Regions from separate parts of the Marinobacter sp. tcs-11 genome, predicted to be linked through region 2. Evidence: predicted binding sites of a transcription regulator. Region 2 holds the regulator's gene; each other region holds the start of a gene.
What was found. The regulator sigma-54, encoded in region 2, starts transcription at its own class of promoters, with help from an activator protein. The targets are predictions, from matches to a motif close to ANTGGCATNNANNTTGCTNT.

Region 1 (6,996 bases), on a different contig from region 2:
TTTTCCGGGTTAGCGTATTCCGCCCCCATCCCAGCAGAATGGAGGCATCCCGGCGGCGGCCGCCGGTGTGCTTCAGCGCCGTTTCAATCATGATCTTCTCAAACTCGGGCACCGCGGTATCCAGTATGCCTTTCTTGCCGCGCTTCAGTTCCTGTTCTGCCCAGTTCCTCAGGCCTTCCTGCCAGGTCAGACCGGTGGCAGCATGCTCGTTTTCCGCTTGATGCAGAAGTTCCGGGGGCAGGTCATCAATGTGGATTTCCCGGCCGCTGGCCATGACCGTCAGCCAGCGGCAGGTGTTTTCCAGCTGGCGGACGTTACCGGGCCAGGGCAGGGTGGTGAGGTATTCCTCGGCATCCGGGCGCAGGATCTTGGGTTCTACTGCCAGCTCTTTGGCTGCTCGCTTGAGGAAGTGCTGCATCAGGCGTGGAATGTCTTCGCGGCGTTCGGCCAGCTTGGGCAGGTGCACCCGAATGACATTCAGGCGGTGGAACAGATCTTCCCGGAAGTTGCCGGCCTGTACCAGTTTTTCCAGGTCTTGATGGGTTGCGGCGATGATGCGCACATCCACTTTGATGGGGGTGGTGCCGCCCACCCGGTAGAATTCACCATCGGCCAGTACCCGCAGCAGCCGGGTCTGTGTGTCGGCGGGCATGTCGCCGATTTCATCGAGAAACAGGGTGCCGCCGTTGGCCTGTTCAAAGCGGCCCTGGCGGGCAGCCCCGGCGCCGGTGAAGGCGCCTTTTTCGTGGCCGAATAATTCGGATTCAATCAGGTCTTTCGGAATTGCCGCCATGTTCAGGGCGATGAACGGGTTTCGTGCCCTGGGGCTGTGATTGTGCAGGGCCTGGGCTACCAGCTCTTTACCGGTGCCACTTTCACCGTTGATCAGTACGGTGATGTTGGAGTGGGACAGCCGGCCAATAGCTCGGAAAACCTCCTGCATGGCCGGGGCTTCACCAATAATTTCGGTATTGCGTGGTGTGGCATCGACCTGTGGTTCACTGGCGGCGCGTTTTTCATGACTGTGCGCAACAGCCCGTTTTACCAGAGCGACGGCGTCATCCACATCAAACGGTTTGGGTAGGTATTCGAAGGCGCCGGTCTGGTAGCTGGTCACCGCGCTTTCAAGATCCGAGTGCGCGGTCATGATGATAACAGGCACATCCTGATGCAGTTCTACGATCTGGGAGAGCAGGGTGATTCCGTCCACGCCAGGCATCCGGATATCGCTGATGATGGCGTCCGGTTGCTCGTGTTCCAGCCGCATCATTATGCTGTCGCCGCTGTCGAATACGCGCGGTTGCATGCCAGCCTGGCTCAGGGCGCGCTCCAGCACCCATCGAATACTTCTGTCATCGTCGATAATCCAGACGTTTGCCGGTTGGCTCATTTGCTGTCCTCCAGAGGCAGGAAGATGATGAAATCGGTTCTTCCGGGCTCACTCTCGCACTCCACCAGCCCCCGATGCTGGCCGATAATGCTTTGGGTAATGGAAAGGCCGAGTCCGGTGCCCGAGGCCCGACCACTGATCATGGGGTAGAAGATGTTCTGCAACAGCTCGGGCGGGATGCCCGGGCCGTTGTCTATAATGTCGACCCGGCACACCAGTCGGTGACGCCGATGGCCGATGGTGAACTGCCGCAAGGCCCGGCTGCGAAAGGTAATCGTGGGTATTGCCGAACTGCTGCTTGCAGCTTCGTTCTCGAACGCGGCTTCCATGGCGTTGCGGGCAATATTCAGGAAGGCCTGGATCAGTTGCTCTTTGTCGCCGGGGAATTCCGGGATGCTCGGGTCGTAGTCGCGTCTCAGGCGCACTCGGCCTTTGCTTTCGGCTTCAATCAGGGTGCGGACCCGCTCCAGAATTTCGTGGATATTGGTGGGCGCAATCTTCAGGGCTTTGTTCGGGCCGAGCATGCGATCCACCAGGCTGCGCAGACGGTCCGCCTCGTCGATAATCACACGGGTATACTCACGCTGGTCGTCGTCTGAAAGCTCGCGGTCCAGCAGTTGCGCCGCGCCACGGATGCCGCCCAGCGGGTTCTTGATCTCGTGGGCCATGCCCCGCACCAGGATTCGCGTGGTCTCCTGTTGCGAGATGATGTCTTCTTCCCGGCTGATACGCATCAGTCGGTCTCGAGGCTGGATCTCGATCAGCAGTTCGGTCGGGTCCAGGCTGATGGGAGTCACCGAGTAATCCACCGTCAGTCTGGCACCGCTGATCAAAGCAAATTCAGCTTCCCGGCGGGTGTAGGACTGGCCGTTCTCCACTGCGGCATGCAGAGTGGTCAGGGCATCTTCGGAATCCACCAGAACCTCCTGTAAGGGGAGGCCATGGCTTCGGGTCATACTGGTTTCAAACAGGCTCTCGGCGGCGGGGTTGAGGTAACGGATAGCCAGATCATCGCCAAGTACCAGTACTGCGGTTGTCAGACTGTCCAGAATGCTCTTGTAACTGCTTCCGGATATGGTGGCTGGATGGAGTGGCATGCGTTGCTTCCGTTCTCGACTCATAGGATGTACCCCTGCGGCTGCAAAAAGCGAACCAGTTTTTTGGCATCGGGTAGCCAATGGGCAAGGATCGGGCAGAACGGGCGCGGTAGCCGGTACGCGGTGCTGTAGCTTGGTGCAGTAGTGAACGGTCTGGCGACAGGCAGCCCGGATTTTGCCCCTTGGCTGCCCAAAGTATGGTCACAACATGGTGCAATTGCACCATGGTGGTGCAGATAAGATTTAGTTGAGAACGGATGGGCGGTGAATCGTGAAGGTAATTGAATTGCCGGATTTCACGCGTACTCCGTTTTCATCGACAATATGAACGCCCGCATTGTGAGTGCCCCGGTCGATATTGCTGACGGCTACTGAGCCTGAGCTGCTTTGCCCGACCGGTTGTCCATCCAGGGTCACTTCAAATTTATGGCCCCGCTTCAGCGGTGGTGTACTTTGAACCTCGAAAGTGACGTTGCCGTTGCCGCTGTGAAAGGCCTGTTCATTGGCCGGATACTGGAATGAGACAGCCTGGTAGGCTGCGCCCTCACGTTCCACCCGCTCGCGGAGTTGTTCGGGTTCCTGAACCGCTTCCGGCTTGGGCAGGGTGATGGTGGTCACGGGCTTCACCTGGACTTCTTCACCGCCTTCCATGGGTTCGTCGGAAAAGCTGACGTTGCCATAGGCGTCAACGTGGCGGTAGACCTCGCTATGTGCTGTGGTCGAAGCCAGCATCAGCAGGCCAGCGGCGAGTACGAACGGTGCTTTCATGGCGGTAACCTGTGGTAATGAACTGCTTTGATTATCGATTGCGGGCAAGGTCATTTCAATGTTGTGGCCTGCTTCCTTGGTTACATATCGTTAAGGGCGTGGGTCTTGGTTCAGAACTGGGATTGAGGCCACAAAAAAGCCCCGCGCGGGGCGGGGCTTATGGCCTGCATAGTCTGCACCGAATTGGTGCGGAGCTTTAGCAGGAGTAGTACAGATCGAACTCGACCGGGTGAGTGGTCATGTTCAGACGCTCGACTTCGCCACGCTTCAGGTCGATGTAGCCTTTGATCATGTCTTCGGTGAACACACCGCCACGGGTCAGGAACTCGTGGTCTGCTTGCAGGCAGTCCAGGGCCTCGGACAGAGTCTCGGCAACCTTCGGAATGTTCAGGGCTTCTTCCTTCGGCAGGTCATACAGATCCTTGTCCATGGCATCGCCAGGGTGGATCTTGTTCTGGATACCGTCCAGGCCGGCCATCATCAGGGCGGCAAAGGCCAGATACGGGTTAGCGGCCGGATCCGGGAAGCGCACTTCAATACGACGAGCTTTCGGGCTGTTCACGTACGGAATACGGATGGAGGCAGAACGGTTACGGGCAGAGTAGGCCAGCATAACCGGTGCTTCATAGCCCGGAACCAGGCGCTTGTAGCTGTTGGTGGCCGGGTTGGTGAAGGCGTTGATGGCCTTGGCATGCTTGATCACACCGCCGATGTAGTACAGGGCTGCTTCGCTCAGGCCCGCGTAGCTGTCGCCGGCAAACAGGTTCTTGCCGTCTTTGCTCAGGGACATATGAACGTGCATACCGGAGCCGTTGTCACCCACAACCGGCTTGGGCATGAAGGTGGCGGTCTTGCCGTAGGCGTGAGCTACGTTGTGCACGCAGTACTTCAGGATCTGAACTTCGTCTGCCTTGCGGGTCAGGGTGTTGGCGCCAACACCGATTTCACACTGGCCAGCGGTGCCCACTTCGTGGTGGTGAACTTCAATTTCCAGGCCCATGGATTCCATGGCGGCACACATGGCGCCACGCAGGTCGTGCAGGCTGTCGACCGGCGGAACCGGGAAGTAGCCGCCTTTTACGCCCGGGCGATGGCCAATGTTGTTGCGGTCGAAGTCTTCGCCGGAAACCCACGCGGCTTCTTCAGAATGGATGTGGTAAGAAGCGCCTTGCATGTCCACGTTCCATTTGACGGAATCAAACACGAAGAACTCAGGCTCCGGGCCGAACAGAGCGCCATCAGCGATGCCGGTGGACTTCAGGTATTCTTCGGCGCGACGGGCAACAGAGCGGGGGTCGCGCTCATAACCCTGCATGGTAGAAGGCTCTACAATGTTGCAGGTGATGTTGACCGTGGTTTCTTCGGTAAACGGGTCCAGAACGGCGGTTTCGTCGTCGGGCATCAGGATCATGTCGGATTCGTTGATGCCTTTCCAGCCGGCAATGGAGGAGCCGTCGAACATCTTGCCGTCAGCGAAAAAGTCTTCGTCCGCCTCGGTGGCGGGCAGGGTCACGTGCTGCTCTTTACCACGGCTGTCGGTGAAACGCAGGTCAATCCACTTGACTTCGTGTTCTTTGATCAAATCAATCGTCTTGGACATTGTGCATGCTCCGTAAGGTTTTACATGTTCGTTGTGCCGGATCGTTCAGTGTTCTGAGGCCCGATCTTTTTTCAGGTCAGGGAAGCTTACCAGAAGCTTGCGGCCCTTACCCTCACTATGCGGCTGCTTTGGGATAAGCAATCGGCTTGCCAGTTTTTGACGGCTGCGCCAGAACGGCGCAGCGACAAGGCTTTCGGGCTAATGTGGCGCAGCTCCTTGGTCGAAGACGGCGCCTATTGCATCACCGTGGTGCACCATAGTGGTGCAAGTTCTCTAATAACGCATAATTATGGTGCAAGCCCAGATTGGTTACATATTAGGCACTAATCTTCATATTATCGCCATGGACTTTTCGATATACTGCGCGCCGCTAATTTCTGCAGGATACCCGTTGTGATTGATAAGCTTAGAAACGTCGCCATCATTGCCCACGTTGACCATGGCAAGACCACCCTGGTTGACCAGCTGCTGCGCCAGTCTGGCACGCTGGACCGGAAAGAGCTCGAAAACGAGCGCGTAATGGACTCCAACGACCAGGAAAAAGAACGTGGCATTACCATTCTGGCAAAAAACACTGCTCTAAAATGGAAAGACTACGACATCAATATCGTAGACACCCCGGGCCACGCTGACTTTGGTGGTGAAGTAGAGCGTGTAATGAGTATGGTGGACAGTGTGCTGCTGGTGGTGGATTCCATCGACGGCCCCATGCCGCAAACCCGTTTCGTGACTCAGAAAGCTTTCGCAGCGGGCCTGAACCCGATTGTGGTCGTGAACAAAATTGACCGTCCGGGTGCCCGCCCGGATTGGGTGGTGGATCAGGTGTTTGACCTGTTCGACAACCTTGGTGCCACCGATGAACAGCTCGACTTCCCGATAGTCTATGCCAGTGCGCTGAACGGCATCGCCGGCATGGATCATGAGAATCTGGACGACAACATGGACGCTGTGTTCCAGGCCATTGTTGATCATGTGCCAGCGCCTTCGGTTGATCTGGATGGCCCGTTCCAGATGCAGATCTCCCAGCTGGACTACAACAGCTTCCTGGGTGTCATCGGTATCGGCCGAATCATGCGTGGTAAGGTAAAGACCAACACCCCGGTGGTGGCTATCGGTGCCGACGGCAAGAAGCGTAACGGTCGTATCCTGAAGATCATGGGCCATTCCGGCCTGCAGCGTGTGGAAGTTGAAGAAGCCCAGGCTGGCGATATTGTGTGTGTGAGTGGCCTGGACCAGCTGTATATTTCCGATACCCTGTGTGATCCCTCTAACGTTGAAGCGCTGCCGGCGCTGACCGTAGACGAGCCCACCGTATCCATGACCTTCCAGGTGAACGATTCCCCGTTCGCCGGTAAAGAAGGCAAGTATGTAACCAGCCGTAATATCAAAGAGCGTCTGGAAAAAGAGCTGCTGCACAACGTGGCGTTGCGGGTTGAAGAAGGCGATTCTGCCGACAAGTTCAAGGTGTCCGGTCGTGGTGAGCTGCACCTGTCGGTTCTGATCGAGAACATGCGCCGCGAAAACTTCGAGCTGGCCGTAGGCCGTCCGGAGGTGGTGATCAAGGAAGTCGACGGCGAGAAGCAAGAACCGTATGAAAACGTGATCATCGACATCGAAGAGCAGCATCAGGGCCCGATTATGGAGCAGATGGGCCTGCGCAAGGGTGACATGACCAACATGATCCCGGACGGTAAGGGCCGTATCCGCCTGGAATACACCATTCCGGCCCGTGGCCTGATCGGTTTCCGGAACACCTTCCTGACCATGACCTCCGGTACCGGCATCCTGACCTCCACCTTCAGCCACTACGGCCCGGTGAAAATGGGTGACGTAACCAGCCGTCAGAACGGCGTTATCGTTTCCATGGCGACCGGTACCGCGCTGACCTACTCGCTGGAAACCCTGCAGAGCCGGGGCAAGCTGTTCCTGGACCCGGGCCAGGAAATCTACGAAGGCCAGCTGTGTGGTATCCATAGCCGCGACAACGACCTGGTGGTTAACCCCACCAAGGGCAAGAAGCTGGACAACATGCGTGCCTCTGGTAAAGACGAAGTGATCGGCCTGGTGCCGCCCATCAAGTTCACTCTTGAGCAGGCGCTGGAGTTTATCGACGACGACGAACTGGTTGAGGTAACGCCCAA
Region 2 (6,996 bases):
CTGGTCATGGGGGATGCCCTGGCCGTGGCGCTGCTTGAAGCCCGGGGATTCAGCGCCGAGGATTTCGCGTTCTCCCACCCCGGCGGCAGCCTTGGACGCCGCCTGCTGCTGCGGGTATCCGACATCATGCACACCGGTGACCAGATTCCTCAGGTTGCCGAGGGCACAACCCTGAGCGGGGCACTGCTGGAAATAACCCGCAAGGGCCTGGGTATGACCACGGTCGTTAATGCCGCCGGCACCCTGACGGGCATCTTCACCGACGGCGACCTGCGCCGGACCCTGGACAAATCCGTGGATGTGCACACTACCCCCATCCAGGACGTGATGACCCGCAACGGCAAAACCATCCGGGCAGACCACCTGGCGGCAGAAGCCTTGAATATCATGGAAGAAATGAAAATCAACGCCTTGCCGGTTACCGACGCAAACGGCACCCTGGTGGGCGCTATTAATATGCACGACCTGCTGCGGGCCGGAGTGATTTGATGACTCAGACAGCGCATCCGTTACAAACCCACTGGGACGCAGCCCTGAAGGCCAAAGCCTCGGACATTCGCCTGATCGCCCTGGACGTGGACGGCATCATGAGCGATGGCCGCCTCTATTTCAGTGCCAGCGGCGATGAACTCAAGGCCTTCAACATTCTTGACGGCCTGGGCCTGAAACAACTGATGCAGGCAGGCATCACCGTGGCGGTGATTACCGGACGACGCTCTCCTCTTACGGAAAGACGAATGTCGGACTTGGGCATCCCGCACCTGATGCAGGGTCGCGAAGACAAAAAAATCGCATTGCTGGAATTGATCCGGGATATGAACCTTGCGCCGGAGCAGATTGCCTACATGGGCGACGACCTGCCCGACCTACCCGCGCTGCGTTTTGCCGGCCTTGGCATCACGGTACCCAACGGCTACTGGCTGGTTCAGCAACACGCCGACTACTGTACCCGCAGCCCCGGTGGACAGGGCGCTGTGCGCGAGGCCTGCGATCTCCTGCTCTGGGCGCAAGGGCACCTGGACAACACTCTTGCCCCCTATCTGGACGAGCCAGCATGATCACCGAGCGGCTTTTCGGCGATCGTGGCAAACGGCGGATTACAGCTCTGGCCCTTGCCGCCACCGTAACAGCAACCGTTTTTCTGCTGTGGCAAAGTGACGAACCTGTCAGTTCGCGGAATGCCGCCAGCGAGCTACGGGGGCCCGCAGAGCCCGACGGCTTTGTGATCGGCGGACAATACCGCGCCTGGGATGAGCAAGGGAACCTCCAGATTGATCTCAAAAGCCCCAGAATTGAGCAGTTTGAAGCAACCGGCACGGCTCATCTGGATACGCCGAGAGCCCGGCTTTTCAGTGAGGGCAGCCCCGACCCTTGGCTCGTCGAGTCCAATGAAGGTAGCCTTCAGCAGAACAATGAAAAGCTGGAACTTACGGGGAACGTCCGATTGACCCGACAGGCCGAAGGCCGCGAAGCCGTTCTGGAGACCGAGGCACTGACCCTGGACAACAGCAACGGCACCGTCTACACCGACCAGCCGGTGACCATCACCGAGCCTTTTGGCGTCACCCGCTCCACCGGTATGAAAGCCTGGATCAACGAACGCATTCTCGAACTCAACTCCCGGGTAGAGGGACAATATGAAACCGTCAGGTAAACGATCTTTCTGCCGGCCAGCGATTCTGGCCATGGCATTGCTGGCCGGCCCGGCATCGGCATTCAACCTGGATTCCGATATCCCCATAAAGGTCAGTGCAGATTCGGCCCGTCTGGATGAAAGCGCCGGAACGGCCGTTTACACCGGCGCTGTCGAACTGATTCAGGGCGAAACCCGGCTGGACGCGGATCGGGTGGTACTTTACCGCAACCAACAGGGTGTCAGCCGGATTGAAGCCGCCGGCAACCCCGCCCATTACCGGCAACCCGGCCAGGAAGGCGAAGGCACGACCGATGCCAAGGCCCTGAACATCACCTGGTCTGGCGATGAAAACCTGGTTATTTTTGAACGCCAGGCCGTTATTGAACAAGACGGCAACGTATTCCGGGGCGACGTCATCCACTACGACACCGTTCGCCGCGTTGTTACTGCGGAAGGCGGCACGCCATCCGACGGCGGCTCCGGCCGGGTGGAAATGGTGATTCAGCCTCGTAATTCAGCTCAATCCAGTGACGGGAAAGGTTCGGATGGCAGTTCTCAGGGCCAGTAATCTGGCAAAAAGCTACAAGCAGAAAAAAGTGGTGCTGGACGTTTCTCTGGAAATTCGCTCCGGCGAGATTGTCGGCCTGCTCGGCCCCAACGGCGCCGGCAAGACCACCTGCTTCTACATGATCGTGGGCCTGGTGCCTGCGGATCACGGCCGGATCACCATCGACACCCAGGACATCACCCCGCTGCCAATGCATGGGCGCGCCCGCAAGGGCATCGGTTACCTGCCCCAGGAGGCCTCCGTGTTTCGCAAACTGACCGTGCGGGACAACATCATGGCCATCCTCGAAACCCGCAAAGGCATGAGTCGGGCGGAACGGGAAGCCAAGCTGGAAGAGTTGCTGGAAGAGTTTCATATTACTCACATCCGAGACAGCGTGGGTATGGCGCTATCCGGAGGCGAACGCCGCAGGGTTGAAATCGCCCGGGCGCTGGCCATGGAGCCTGCGTTTATCCTGCTGGACGAACCCTTCGCGGGCGTAGACCCTATCTCCGTCAGTGACATCAAGCACATTATCCGGCACCTGCGGGATAAAGGTATTGGCGTGTTGATTACCGACCATAACGTTCGGGAAACCCTCGACATCTGCGAGAATGCCTACATCGTTTCCGGCGGCCACATCATCGCCTCCGGCAATGCCGAAGCCATTCTGGCAAACCAGCAGGTGAAAGAAGTGTATCTGGGTGATGAGTTCCGGCTCTGACCTGATAAAACAGGGTTTATCCGAGGTCTGATTGTTTTGATGATCTGTAGCAAGTAAACTCGGCAAAAAACTTGCTTATACTGTTCACAGACAATGGCAAGTAACCAGCGTACAACATTTTTTTCGGCCTGTGCGCCGGCAAAGCAACAACCGGGATGCCCATGAGTTATGGATCTTGAGCCATGGTTATGAAAGCCTCATTACAGCTTAAGCTGGGCCAGAGTCTGACCATGACGCCCCAGCTGCAGCAGGCCATACGCCTGCTACAGCTTTCTACCCTCGATCTCCAGCAGGAAATCCAGCAGGCGCTGGAATCCAACCCCATGCTGGAAACCTCAGAGGACGATGAGCACGCGGAAGGCGACGAGCACGAAGAGCACGAGCACAGTGACGCTTCCAGCTCTGAGGCCAACCAGGACGACAGCCACCAGGACGCGAGCCCGGACTGGGACGAAACCGAGAACGGCCCTGACTGGTCGTCCGAGAACGATATTCCGGACAACATTCCCGATGATCTGCCAGTGGATACCGCCTGGGACGACATCTACCAGTCTGCCCCGGCTCCGGCCAGCAAAGGCGAAGACGAGCACGAATCGGATTTCGAAACCCGGAACTCGCCTACCGAAACCCTGCAGGATCACCTCGAGTGGCAGCTGAACCTGACGCCTCTGAGCGAGCGGGATCAGGCCATTGCCCACGCACTGCTGGATGCTGTGGATGAACGCGGCTACCTGACGTCTGACATTGAGGACATTCACGCAGGCCTGCTGGACGAAACCGAAGAAGACCCGTTGGAACTGGACGAAGTGGAAGCGGTACTCCACCGCCTGCAACACTTCGACCCGCCCGGCGTGTTCGCTCGGGATCTCCAGGAATGCCTGCTGATTCAGCTCAACCAGCTGCCACCGGATACCCCCTGGCTGCGCCAGGCGAGACTGGTGGTTACCCAGTTCCTGCATCTGCTTGGCAACCGGGACTACGCACAGCTGTTGCGCCGCAGCCGGCTCAAGGAAGACCAGCTGAAACAGGTACTGGCCCTGATCACCAGCCTGAACCCGCGCCCTGGCGATGTCGTGGACCGGGCCGAACCGGATTACGTTATCCCGGACGTCATCGTACGCAAACACGAAGGCCGATGGCGGGTTGAACTCAACCCGGAAATCGCTCCGCGTATCCGGGTGAATGCCAGCTACGCGTCACTGATCCGCCGGGCTGACAGCAGTGCCGATAACACCTACCTGCGCGACCAGCTGCAAGAAGCGAAATGGTTTATCAAGAGCCTGCAAAGCCGGAATGAAACCCTGCTGAAAGTGGCCACCCGCATCGTTGAACACCAGCAAGGGTTCCTGGATCAGGGCGAAGAAGCCATGAAGCCTCTGATCCTGTCTGACATTGCCCAGGCGGTGGAAATGCACGAGTCCACGATTTCCCGGGTTACCACCCAGAAGTACATGCACACGCCCCGCGGTATTTTCGAGCTGAAGTACTTTTTCTCCAGCCACGTCAGCACCGCCGAGGGCGGCGAATGCTCGTCTACAGCCATCCGGGCGATGATCAAGAAGCTGATTGCCGAGGAAACCCCGAAAAAGCCATTGAGCGATAGCAAAATTGCAGCCATGCTAGGGGAACAGGGAATCAACGTGGCGCGGCGTACCGTCGCCAAATACCGGGAGGCCATGCATATTCCTCCCTCGAACGAACGAAAACGCCTGGTTTAAACTTTCGCCGGTGCAAGATGCACTGGCATGCAAGCCGGCAAGCACGCCGGCAGTATGACAACAGGAGACGCCTATGCAACTCAACATTTCAGGCCATCACGTAGAACTGACTCCCGCTCTGAAGGATTACGTCAACACCAAGTTCGAGAAGCTGGAGCGTCACTTCGACCATATCAGTAACTGCCAGGTCACCCTGGAGGTCGAGAAGGTGCGCCAGATGGCGGAAGCCACGCTGCACGTGATTGGTGGTGAGATTCACGCAAAGGCAGAAAATGAGGACATGTACGCCGCAATCGACGCTCTGGTCGACAAGCTGGACCGTCAGATCCTCAAGCACAAGGAAAAGAACGTAGACCGGATGCACGGTAACGGCGGTCGCTGAAGCGCGAACCTTACCGGGTGTTTCATGAAACGAGCTGCGGCGGGGCTAACCGGCCGCAGCCTTTTTTTTACGGACATGCAGTCGATCCATGAGCGAGCCATCCCTGACCATCGACAATATTCTTGCCCCTGAACTGACCCTGTGTAAGGTGCCGGCCTCAAGCAAGAAACGTGTGCTGGAGTTCATCGCTGAACGGATTCACTTTCAGGATGAAATCCTCAGCGACACCCAGATCTTCAACAATCTGGTCTCCCGCGAACGGCTGGGTAGCACCGGTATCGGCGAGGGTATTGCCATCCCCCACTGCCGACTGGAAGGCCTGGACCGGGTCATCGGCGTGCTGATGACTCTGGAGGAGCCGGTAGACTTTGATGCTATCGATAACCAGCCGGTAGATCTGGTGTTTGCACTGATCGTCCCCAAAGAAGCCACCAGTGAACACCTGGAGTTACTGAGCCAGCTGGCGGAGCGCTTCAATGACAGCACCTTCTGCGCCCGGCTGCGCCAGTGTGAAGATGCCGCGAACCTTTACCAGCGTATGGCGGAGAGTAATCACTGAGATCAGCCTGATATCTGGACAGGCTGCCAGGCAGATTGAAGGAGAAACAGTCCCATGAAGCTGATTATCGTCAGTGGCCGATCCGGTTCCGGCAAGAGTACGGCTCTGCATGTGCTGGAAGACCTGGGATTCTACTGCATCGACAACCTGCCCATTGGCTTGCTGTTCCCGCTGACCCGAGAGGCGGCCACCCAGGAAGCGCCCGGCCGGCTGAAAAAAATGGCCGTGAGTATTGATGCCCGTAACCTGTCCGCCGAGCTGGCCAATTTTGAAACCATCTACCAGCAACTGAAGCAGACCGGTGTCGAGGTTGAAATCATATTCCTGGATGCCGACGAACAGTCACTGCTGCAGCGCTTTCACGCAACCCGCCGCAAGCATCCGCTGAGCGATGACAAGACGTCTCTGCGGGAGGCAATCACCAACGAAAAGCAATTACTGGAACCCCTGTCAAAGCTGGCCGATCTTTACGTCAACACGACCGGGCTCTCCATGTATGAGCTACGCGACATGATCAAGCAGCGCGTGGCCGGCCGCAAGGATCAGGAACTGGCACTGCTGTTCCAGTCCTTTGGCTTCAAACATGGCGTGCCGGTGGATTCAGACTACGTCTTCGACGTCCGCTGCCTGCCCAATCCATACTGGGACACCAGCCTGCGCAAGCACACCGGCGTTGATCAGCCGGTCATCGAATTTCTTGAACGGGAACCGCTGACACGTCAGATGGTGGATGACGTCACGGGCTTCCTGAATACCTGGCTGCCCTCGTTTGCCGACAGCAATCGTAGCTACATGACCATTTCCATCGGTTGCACCGGTGGCCAGCACCGCTCCGTTTATGTGTGTGAGCAGCTCGGACGCTATTTCCGCGACAATTACCGCAATGTGCAGGTGCGCCACACCGAACTGCCACACCTTCAAGCCCGGGGAGAAATCTGAGCGCCTATGATTTGCCGCCCCATCACCATCATCAACAAACTCGGCCTGCATGCGCGGGCCACGGCGAAGCTTGTGGCCACCGCATCAGACTTTGACAGCAAGGTGCGAATCCGCGGCAAAGGCCGGGACGTAGACGCCAAGAACATCATGCAGGTGATGATGCTGGCCGCCAGCCAGGGCACCGAAGTGGAACTGGTTGCCGATGGCCCGGACGAACAGGATGCCATCGACGCGCTGGCTGCCCTGATCAACGATTATTTTGGTGAAGGGGAATAACCTCCGGTTTCGTCATTCACCTACAATCCTTTCTCACGTGTGCCACCTAACTCCGCTATAATGCAAAGGTTTTCTGATCGCAGGTGGTTCAATGACCGACATTCTGGAAAAAAGCCAGGCCCGCCAACGCCTTCGCTCACTCAGTGAAGCGCTGGACAGTGGTGCCCTCAAGCAGGTGGCCCGCATTCTGAATGGCGGTCTGAGCCCCAGCGATA
Region 3 (6,996 bases), on a different contig from region 2:
TAAGGAAGGCACGCATTTTTCCGGTCGAGCCCGAGTGTTTCACTCTGAAGAGGAAGCCCAGGCGCGCATCCTGGACGGCACCGTGGTGGCCGGCGACGTGCTGGTGATTCGATACGAAGGCCCCAAGGGCGGGCCCGGCATGCGGGAAATGCTCAGCCCCACCTCGGCGATTATGGGTAAAGGCCTGGGCAGCGATGTAGCCTTGATTACCGACGGCCGCTTCTCCGGTGGCAGCCATGGTTTTGTGGTTGGCCATATCACACCAGAGGCCGCCGTGGGCGGGCCAATTGCGATGGTGGAAGACGGCGACACCATCACCATTGATGCCGTGAGCAACTCGATTGTGCTGGAAATCTCTGACGCGGAAATGGAAAAACGGCGCAAAGCCTGGACGCCGCCGGAACCCCGATTTACCCGGGGCGTGCTGGCCAAGTATGCCCGTGTGGTGAGTTCCGCATCTACGGGGGCCGTTACCGACTTGCCGTAGTTAGGGTTGGGCTCGCAGCCTTGTTGTTATGGGGCAGGTACGGCGGGTATGGGGTATTTTTCTTCGGGAAAAAGAACTCGCTTCGCTCAGACACCTTTTTCCTGTCAGAAAAATACCCCATACCCCCCTACCGACGTGCAGAACAGATATAGCCTTTTTGAAAGACATCACTGCGTTACCCGTAGTGCCCGTCGGCGCGGGGTGGTTGGTGGGTTTTTCGCCGGAAAAAGGTGTCTGAGCGAAGCGAGTTCTTTTTCCAAGAAAAATCCACCGGCCACCCCGCAAGCCCGCCCCGCAGCCAGAAGGCTAGGAACGAGGCAAACTCAAAGTCCGACGACTACCAGGCCTTATAAGGCAGGAACTTCCCATTCATGGTAACCACCACCCGGTCGCCCTTCGGATTCTCTTCCTTCTCAATGTCCATGGTGAAGTCAATGGCACTCATGATGCCATCCCCGAACTTCTCGTGAATCAGCGCTTTCATGGTATCGCCATACACGCCTACCACTTCATACAGGCGATAGATCAGCGGGTCTTGGGGAACAGCGCCATCCCACGCTTTTTTGGGGCAGACCTGCAGGGCTTCGGCTACCGGCTTGTCGAGGCCGAGGGTTTCGCAGAGGGCGAAAGCCTTGTCCTCGGTGAGGCTATTCATCCCGAGAGCCGCAGAGGTGGTGAACACCGGCGACAGCCCCACTGCCTCGGCAATCGCTTCCCAGGTCATGCCCTTGGCAACTTTGGCTTCAAGGATTTTTGCGGTCATCAGTTCTTTGTTCATCATGGTTGGTTCCTCTCTTCATTTTTTACGTCAGGCATTCACCGCACGAGCGGCAGTTTCGGATTTGGTTTCAGGTTCGGCCGCCGCCGGTTCCGGCTGAGCGATACCTTTGGCAGGCTCGACAACTTTCGGGCTGCCGTCTTGTTCCGGCAGGGCCGAGCCGCTTCGGTTGACCAGGAAGTCAACCAGGTAGTCCCGGGTCTTGTGGTAAGCCGGGTTCTGGAAAATGGTGGCCCGCGCCCGCGGATGCGGGATGTCCACTTTCACACTCTCGGCGATGCGAGCATTGGGGCCGTTGGACATCAGAAAGATGCGGTCGGACAGGAGAATGGCTTCATCGACATCGTGGGTGATCATGAACACGGTCTGGCGGGTTTCTTCCCAGATCTTCACCAGTTCATCCTGAATCACTCCTCGCGTAAGGGCATCCAGCGCGCCGAAGGGTTCATCCAGCAGCAGGAGTTCCGGCTGGGTAGCGAAGGCCCGGGCGATGCTCACCCGTTGGCGCATGCCACCTGAGAGCTGCGAGGGCTTGCGGTTCATGGCGTGCTCCAGGCCCACCATTTTCAGGTAGCGCTCGCTATGCTCCCTCACCTTTTCCTTGGACCAGCCGGGCCAACGGGCTTTCACCGCAAATACGATGTTGTTCAGGGCGGTTTTCCAGGGCAGCAGGCTGTAGTTCTGAAACACCACGCCGCGCTCCAGGCCCGGGCCCTTTACTTCCTTGCCGTTCATCACCACGTTGCCGGCGCTGGCTTCGTCCAGGCCAGCCAGCACGTTCAGGATGGTGGATTTGCCGCAGCCGGAGTGGCCGATGATGCAGACGAACTCGCCTTTTTCCAGGGCAAAGCGGATATCCTCGAAGACGGTCAGCTCACCGCCCTGGCCATCCGGATAGACTTTGGACAGACCATCTACTTCCAGGAATGGTTTACTCATAACAGGTCTCCGTTCGGAGGGTTGAGGCCGGCATCGGCGGCCGGTGCCGGGCCGCTCATTCTTTGTACTCCACCAGTTTCTGGGCCTTGCCCAGGGCCAGGTCCAGCAGCATTCCCACCACCCCGATCATCAGGATGGAGAAGATCACACTGGCCAGATCCAGGTTGTTCCACTCGTTCCACACGTAGTAGCCAATGCCGGTGCCGCCCACGAGCATTTCCGCCGCCACGATGACCAGCCAGGCAATACCGATGGAGATGCGCATGCCGGTCAGGATGGTGGGCGCGGCCGCCGGCAGAATCACGGTTAACGCGGTTTTGATCGGCCCCAGTTCGTGGGTTCGGGCCACATTCACCCAATCCTGCCGGACATTGGCCACACCAAAGGCGGTGTTAAGCAGCATCGGCCAGATCGAGCAGATGAAGATCACGAAGATGGCCGAGGCGTCCGAGTCCTGGATGATGAACAGGGCCAGGGGCATCCAGGCCAGCGGCGAAATCGGCCGCAAAACCTGGATGTAGGGGTTCAGGGCCTTGTACATCAGCGGAGACATACCGATCAGGAACCCCAGCGGCAAGGCGATGGCCATGGCCGCCAGGTAGCCGGTAAGTACCCGGTACACCGAATAGGCCAGCTGGATGCCGATACCCTTGTCGTTGGCGCCGGCGTCGTAGAACGGATTCGACAGCTCGGCCCAGGCCAGCTTGATCACCGCTGATGGGGGCGGTACGCGGGATTCCTGGTCAGCGCCACCCATGAGCATTTCGTATTCGCTCATTCCGGTCTGGGCTTCCGGCGGCTGGGTTGCCATTTCCCACAGCCCCAGGGCCACAATCAGGAACGACACCGACAGCAACGCCGCCCGTATGTTCAGGGAAGCCATGGTTACACCCTCCCGATCGCAAAGCTGCGGGCATACTCTTCCGCGCTGTCCGGATCAAAAGTCTTGCCCATGATGATGTGGGTCTTGTAGGTCTTGTCCGGCGCGCTGTAGCCCATCTCCTCCATGAGCTTGCCGGTTTCTCCAGCCAGGTAGACCTGCTCGGCGATGCCCTTGTAATCCACGTCGCCCTCGATGTAGCCCCAGCGCTTCATCTGGGTGAGGATCCACACACCCATGGAATGCCAGGGGAACGGATCGAAATCGATGCGATCCGGCACATTCTTCACCTCGCCCAGGCCGTCCGCGTAGTACCCGGTCAGCACCTGCTGTATTACCGGGACCGGCTGGTTCAGGTAGTTCTTGGGCGCGATGGCTTCGGAAATTTCCTTTCGGTTTTCAGGGTTGTTGGAGTATTGGGTGGCATCAATGATGGCGCGCAGCAGGGCTCCATAGGTATTCGGATTCTGAGTCGCAAACTGCTGGCTGCAGGCGAAGGCGCAGCAGGGGTGACCTTCCCAGATATCCTTGGTAAGCATGTGAATGAAGCCCACCTTCTCCCACACGGCACGCTGGTTGAACGGGTCCGGTGACAGGTAGCCATCGAGGTTACCGGCACGCAGGTTGGCCACCATCTCGGGTGGCGGAACCACTCGGATCTGCACGTCCTTGTCCGGGTCGATACCGTTCTCGGCCAGGTAGTAACGCAGCAGGAAGTTGTGCATGGAGTATTCGAACGGCACGCCGAACTTGAAGCCCTTCCACTGCTTGGGATCGCGTTTGTCCTTGTGGTCCACGTGCAGCACGATGGCCTGGCCGTTGATGTTCTCCACGGCCGGCATGATGAACGGCTCCGGTGTGGAACCGGCACCCATGGTCATGGCCAGGGGCATTGGGGTGAGCATATGGGACGCGTCGTATTCACCGGCCAGGGACTTGTCCCGGGCCACGGCCCAGCCCGCAGTCTTGGTCACGGTCACGTCCAGGCCGTAGCGCTCATAGAAGCCCATGGGGTGAGCCATAATGATCGGCGTGGCACAGGTAATGGGTACAAAGCCGACGTTCAGTTTGGTCTTCTCAAGCTTGCCGAGGGATTCCTTAACCGCAGCCTTGGCCTTGTCCATGGGGAACACGCTGCCCAGCAGCGCGGCGGCGGTGCCCGCACCCATCATTTTCATGAAGCTGCGGCGGCTGTGGTCGTTGTGGCCGAATACGGAGCGGACAACGGCGCTCTCGATGGCTCGGTCCATCATCTCTTCTGAATTCAGTGGCGCCTCCGATGCATCCTGCCTGCTGACGGAAGATTTTAGGTCCAGCGAAATTGCCGGGGCGTCCTGGCCGGGCTTACAGTCCGGGCAGCCACAGGTTTTGGCGTGGATCAGCGATTTGTCTCCATCAAACGGATTACCAAGGCTCTTTGTCGTCATGGGGCACTCTCCTGAAGTACGGGTCGTTTATGCACTCTTGCGGTGCAGTAAAGTGGTGGCTCGGCTCCCGGAGAGAATCTGCTCCCGGGCCGACAACACGTTCTGGAGGAGATATCGCAGGGTTTGTGCCAACCCCAAAAAAATATTTAACACCTTGTTTTATATTGCTTTTATTTTTCTTCGGTGCTTCCTGCCAATTACGAACTTTCGTAATTAACGATATTTCGTAGCCTCCACTACGAAATTTCAGAGTTGGCACAAGGTTTGTTCTGTCTCTGTCAGGCCAGAGAAAGGACAACCCGATGACAATCAAAGCCGCGATAACATCCACCAGTACCACCAGCTGGATTGACCACCTGCCGGAGGCGGCGCTGCTGGTGGATGCCGGGCGCGATCTCATCATCGCTGCCAACAGCGCCATGGGGCGGCTGGTCGGAACCGACAGACAGTCTCTGATTGGTACTCCCTGTACCCACCTGTTCACCGACCAGCGGCCTCAGCTCATCGCCTTTACCGAGGAAACCCTGTTTCGCAGTCATGGCTGGAGCCGGGATTTCATCCTGCAGCATCGGGATGGGCGCAACGTGGAGCTGGAGATTTCTTCCTCACGGGTGGGTGAAGCCGAATCCCAGAGCCTCCTGCTACTGCTTCGGGACCGGCGCCAGCTGCGCACCTTGCGGGAACGACACGACGCCAACCACTACCACCGGGGTGGCCTGCTGGAATGGCGGCGGGTAGAAGAACTGTTCAAGGACATGGAGCGGGAAAACCAGTTGATCCTGCACGCGGTGGGCGAAGGCATTTACGGGGTGGATGCCGAGGGACGGACGACCTTTGCCAACCCGGCAGCGGAACGCATGCTGGGCTGGCGCATTGACGAACTGATGGGAAGGGTGATTCACCGGGTGGTGCACCACTCCCACGAAGACGGCAGCATCTTCCCCCTGAAAGAATGCCCTATCTATGCCGCGTTTCGGGACGCCAGTGTAAAACGGGTTGGCGAGGACTGGTTCTGGCGCAAGGATGGCACCGGCTTTCCGGTGGAATACACCAGTACGCCCATTATAGACAATGGCCACCCGGTTGGTGCCGTGGTGGTGTTTCGCGATATCTCTGCCCGGCTTGAGACTCAGAAGGAATTGCAAAAAGCACTGGAGGAAGTGGAAACCCTGAAACACCGCCTGGAAATGGAAAACGCCTACCTTCAGGAAGAACTCAGTGCGGAATACCACTTTCACGAAATTTTAGGCCAGAGCGATGCTATCAAAGCCATCGTGCGCAGAATCGGAATGGTCGCCCCAACCGATGCCAACGTGTTGATCACCGGGGAATCCGGTACCGGCAAGGAACTCATTGCCCGGGCCATTCATCAGTCAAGCAGCCGGAGGGATCGCCCCCTGATCCGGGTAAACTGCGCAGCGATTCCCAAGGATCTGTTTGAGAGTGAGTTCTTTGGCCATGTAAAGGGTGCCTTTACCGGAGCCGTCAGTGACCGGGTTGGTCGCTTCGAGCTCGCCGATGGGGGTACCCTTTTTCTGGATGAAGTGGGCGAGATCCCACTGGAGCTCCAGGGCAAGCTGCTGCGGGTCTTGCAGGATCAACAGTTCGAACGCGTGGGGGAAAACCACACCCGAGCCGTGGACGTTCGTGTCATTGCCGCCACCAACCGCGACCTGAAAACCGAGGTCCGGGACAAAAACTTCCGGGAGGATCTGTACTTTCGCCTGAATGTGTTCCCTATTGAGTCGGTGCCGTTGCGCCGACGTATCGAGGACATTCCCATTCTCGCCCAGGAGTTTCTGAACCGGGCGTGCCAGAAATTCAACCGGCCACCGCTGGCACTCCGGGAGCGGGACGTGGAAACGCTCAAAGCTTACCCGTGGCCAGGCAATGTTCGGGAGCTGGAAAACGTTATTGAACGTCAGGTAATCACAGCCGATGGCCGGCTGGATCTGGACCTGCAGGGTCCGGATTCTGCCGCCAGACACACGCTGGAACCCATGCCGCCAGCCAGGCATTTCGACGGTGAACTGATGACAGAGCACGAACTCAGGGAGCTTGAGACAAACAACCTGAGACGAGCCCTGAAAATCAGTGGCGGCCGGGTGTTCGGCGACGATGGCGCCGCTGCGCTGCTGGGTGTCAAACCGACCACCCTGTCCTCACGCCTGAAAAAGCTGAAAATCGAACCGCGACAATTCCAGGAACGGGATCTTTAACCCGGCCACCCCGCAAGCCGCCCCAGAGCTGACAGGCTACAGGGAATATAAGCCGATCAGATCAGCTCAATAGCCACAGCCGTGGCTTCACCACCACCGATGCAGAGCGAGGCTACACCACGCTTAAGCCCACGCTGTTTCAGCGCATTGATCAGGGTGACGATGATCCGGGAGCCGGACGAGCCGATCGGATGCCCCAGCGCGCAGGCACCGCCGTGCACGTTGACCTTCTCCGCAGGAAGCTTCAGCTCATTGATCGCAGCCAG

Region 1: the regulator sigma-54 is predicted to act here: its motif matches at 4,990-5,009, upstream of glnA (glutamate--ammonia ligase).
Region 3: the regulator sigma-54 is predicted to act here: its motif matches at 4,763-4,782, upstream of ARC85_RS13940 (sigma 54-interacting transcriptional regulator).

What each region holds. Positions count from the first base shown of each region.
Region 1 is NZ_LLYU01000009.1:35,903-42,898, forward strand. It holds gene ntrC (nitrogen regulation protein NR(I)) at 1-1,390, opposite strand, end outside; gene glnL (nitrogen regulation protein NR(II)) at 1,387-2,487, opposite strand; gene ARC85_RS11645 (DUF4124 domain-containing protein) at 2,731-3,255, opposite strand; gene glnA (glutamate--ammonia ligase) at 3,452-4,855, opposite strand; gene typA (translational GTPase TypA) at 5,249-6,996, shown strand, end outside.
Region 2 is NZ_LLYU01000005.1:113,363-120,358, forward strand. It holds gene ARC85_RS07785 (KpsF/GutQ family sugar-phosphate isomerase) at 1-489, shown strand, start outside; gene ARC85_RS07790 (KdsC family phosphatase) at 489-1,058, shown strand; gene lptC (LPS export ABC transporter periplasmic protein LptC) at 1,055-1,654, shown strand; gene lptA (lipopolysaccharide transport periplasmic protein LptA) at 1,638-2,204, shown strand; gene lptB (LPS export ABC transporter ATP-binding protein) at 2,182-2,907, shown strand; gene ARC85_RS07810 (RNA polymerase factor sigma-54) at 3,096-4,625, shown strand; gene hpf (ribosome hibernation promoting factor) at 4,699-5,007, shown strand; gene ptsN (PTS IIA-like nitrogen regulatory protein PtsN) at 5,096-5,566, shown strand; gene rapZ (RNase adapter RapZ) at 5,621-6,505, shown strand; gene ARC85_RS07830 (HPr family phosphocarrier protein) at 6,512-6,781, shown strand; gene mgtE (magnesium transporter) at 6,873-6,996, shown strand, end outside.
Region 3 is NZ_LLYU01000013.1:33,178-40,173, reverse strand. It holds gene ilvD (dihydroxy-acid dehydratase) at 1-487, shown strand, start outside; gene cynS (cyanase) at 825-1,268, opposite strand; gene ARC85_RS13955 (ABC transporter ATP-binding protein) at 1,296-2,204, opposite strand; gene ntrB (nitrate ABC transporter permease) at 2,260-3,087, opposite strand; gene ARC85_RS13945 (ABC transporter substrate-binding protein) at 3,090-4,511, opposite strand; gene ARC85_RS13940 (sigma 54-interacting transcriptional regulator) at 4,814-6,730, shown strand; gene ARC85_RS13935 (acetyl-CoA C-acyltransferase) at 6,787-6,996, opposite strand, start outside.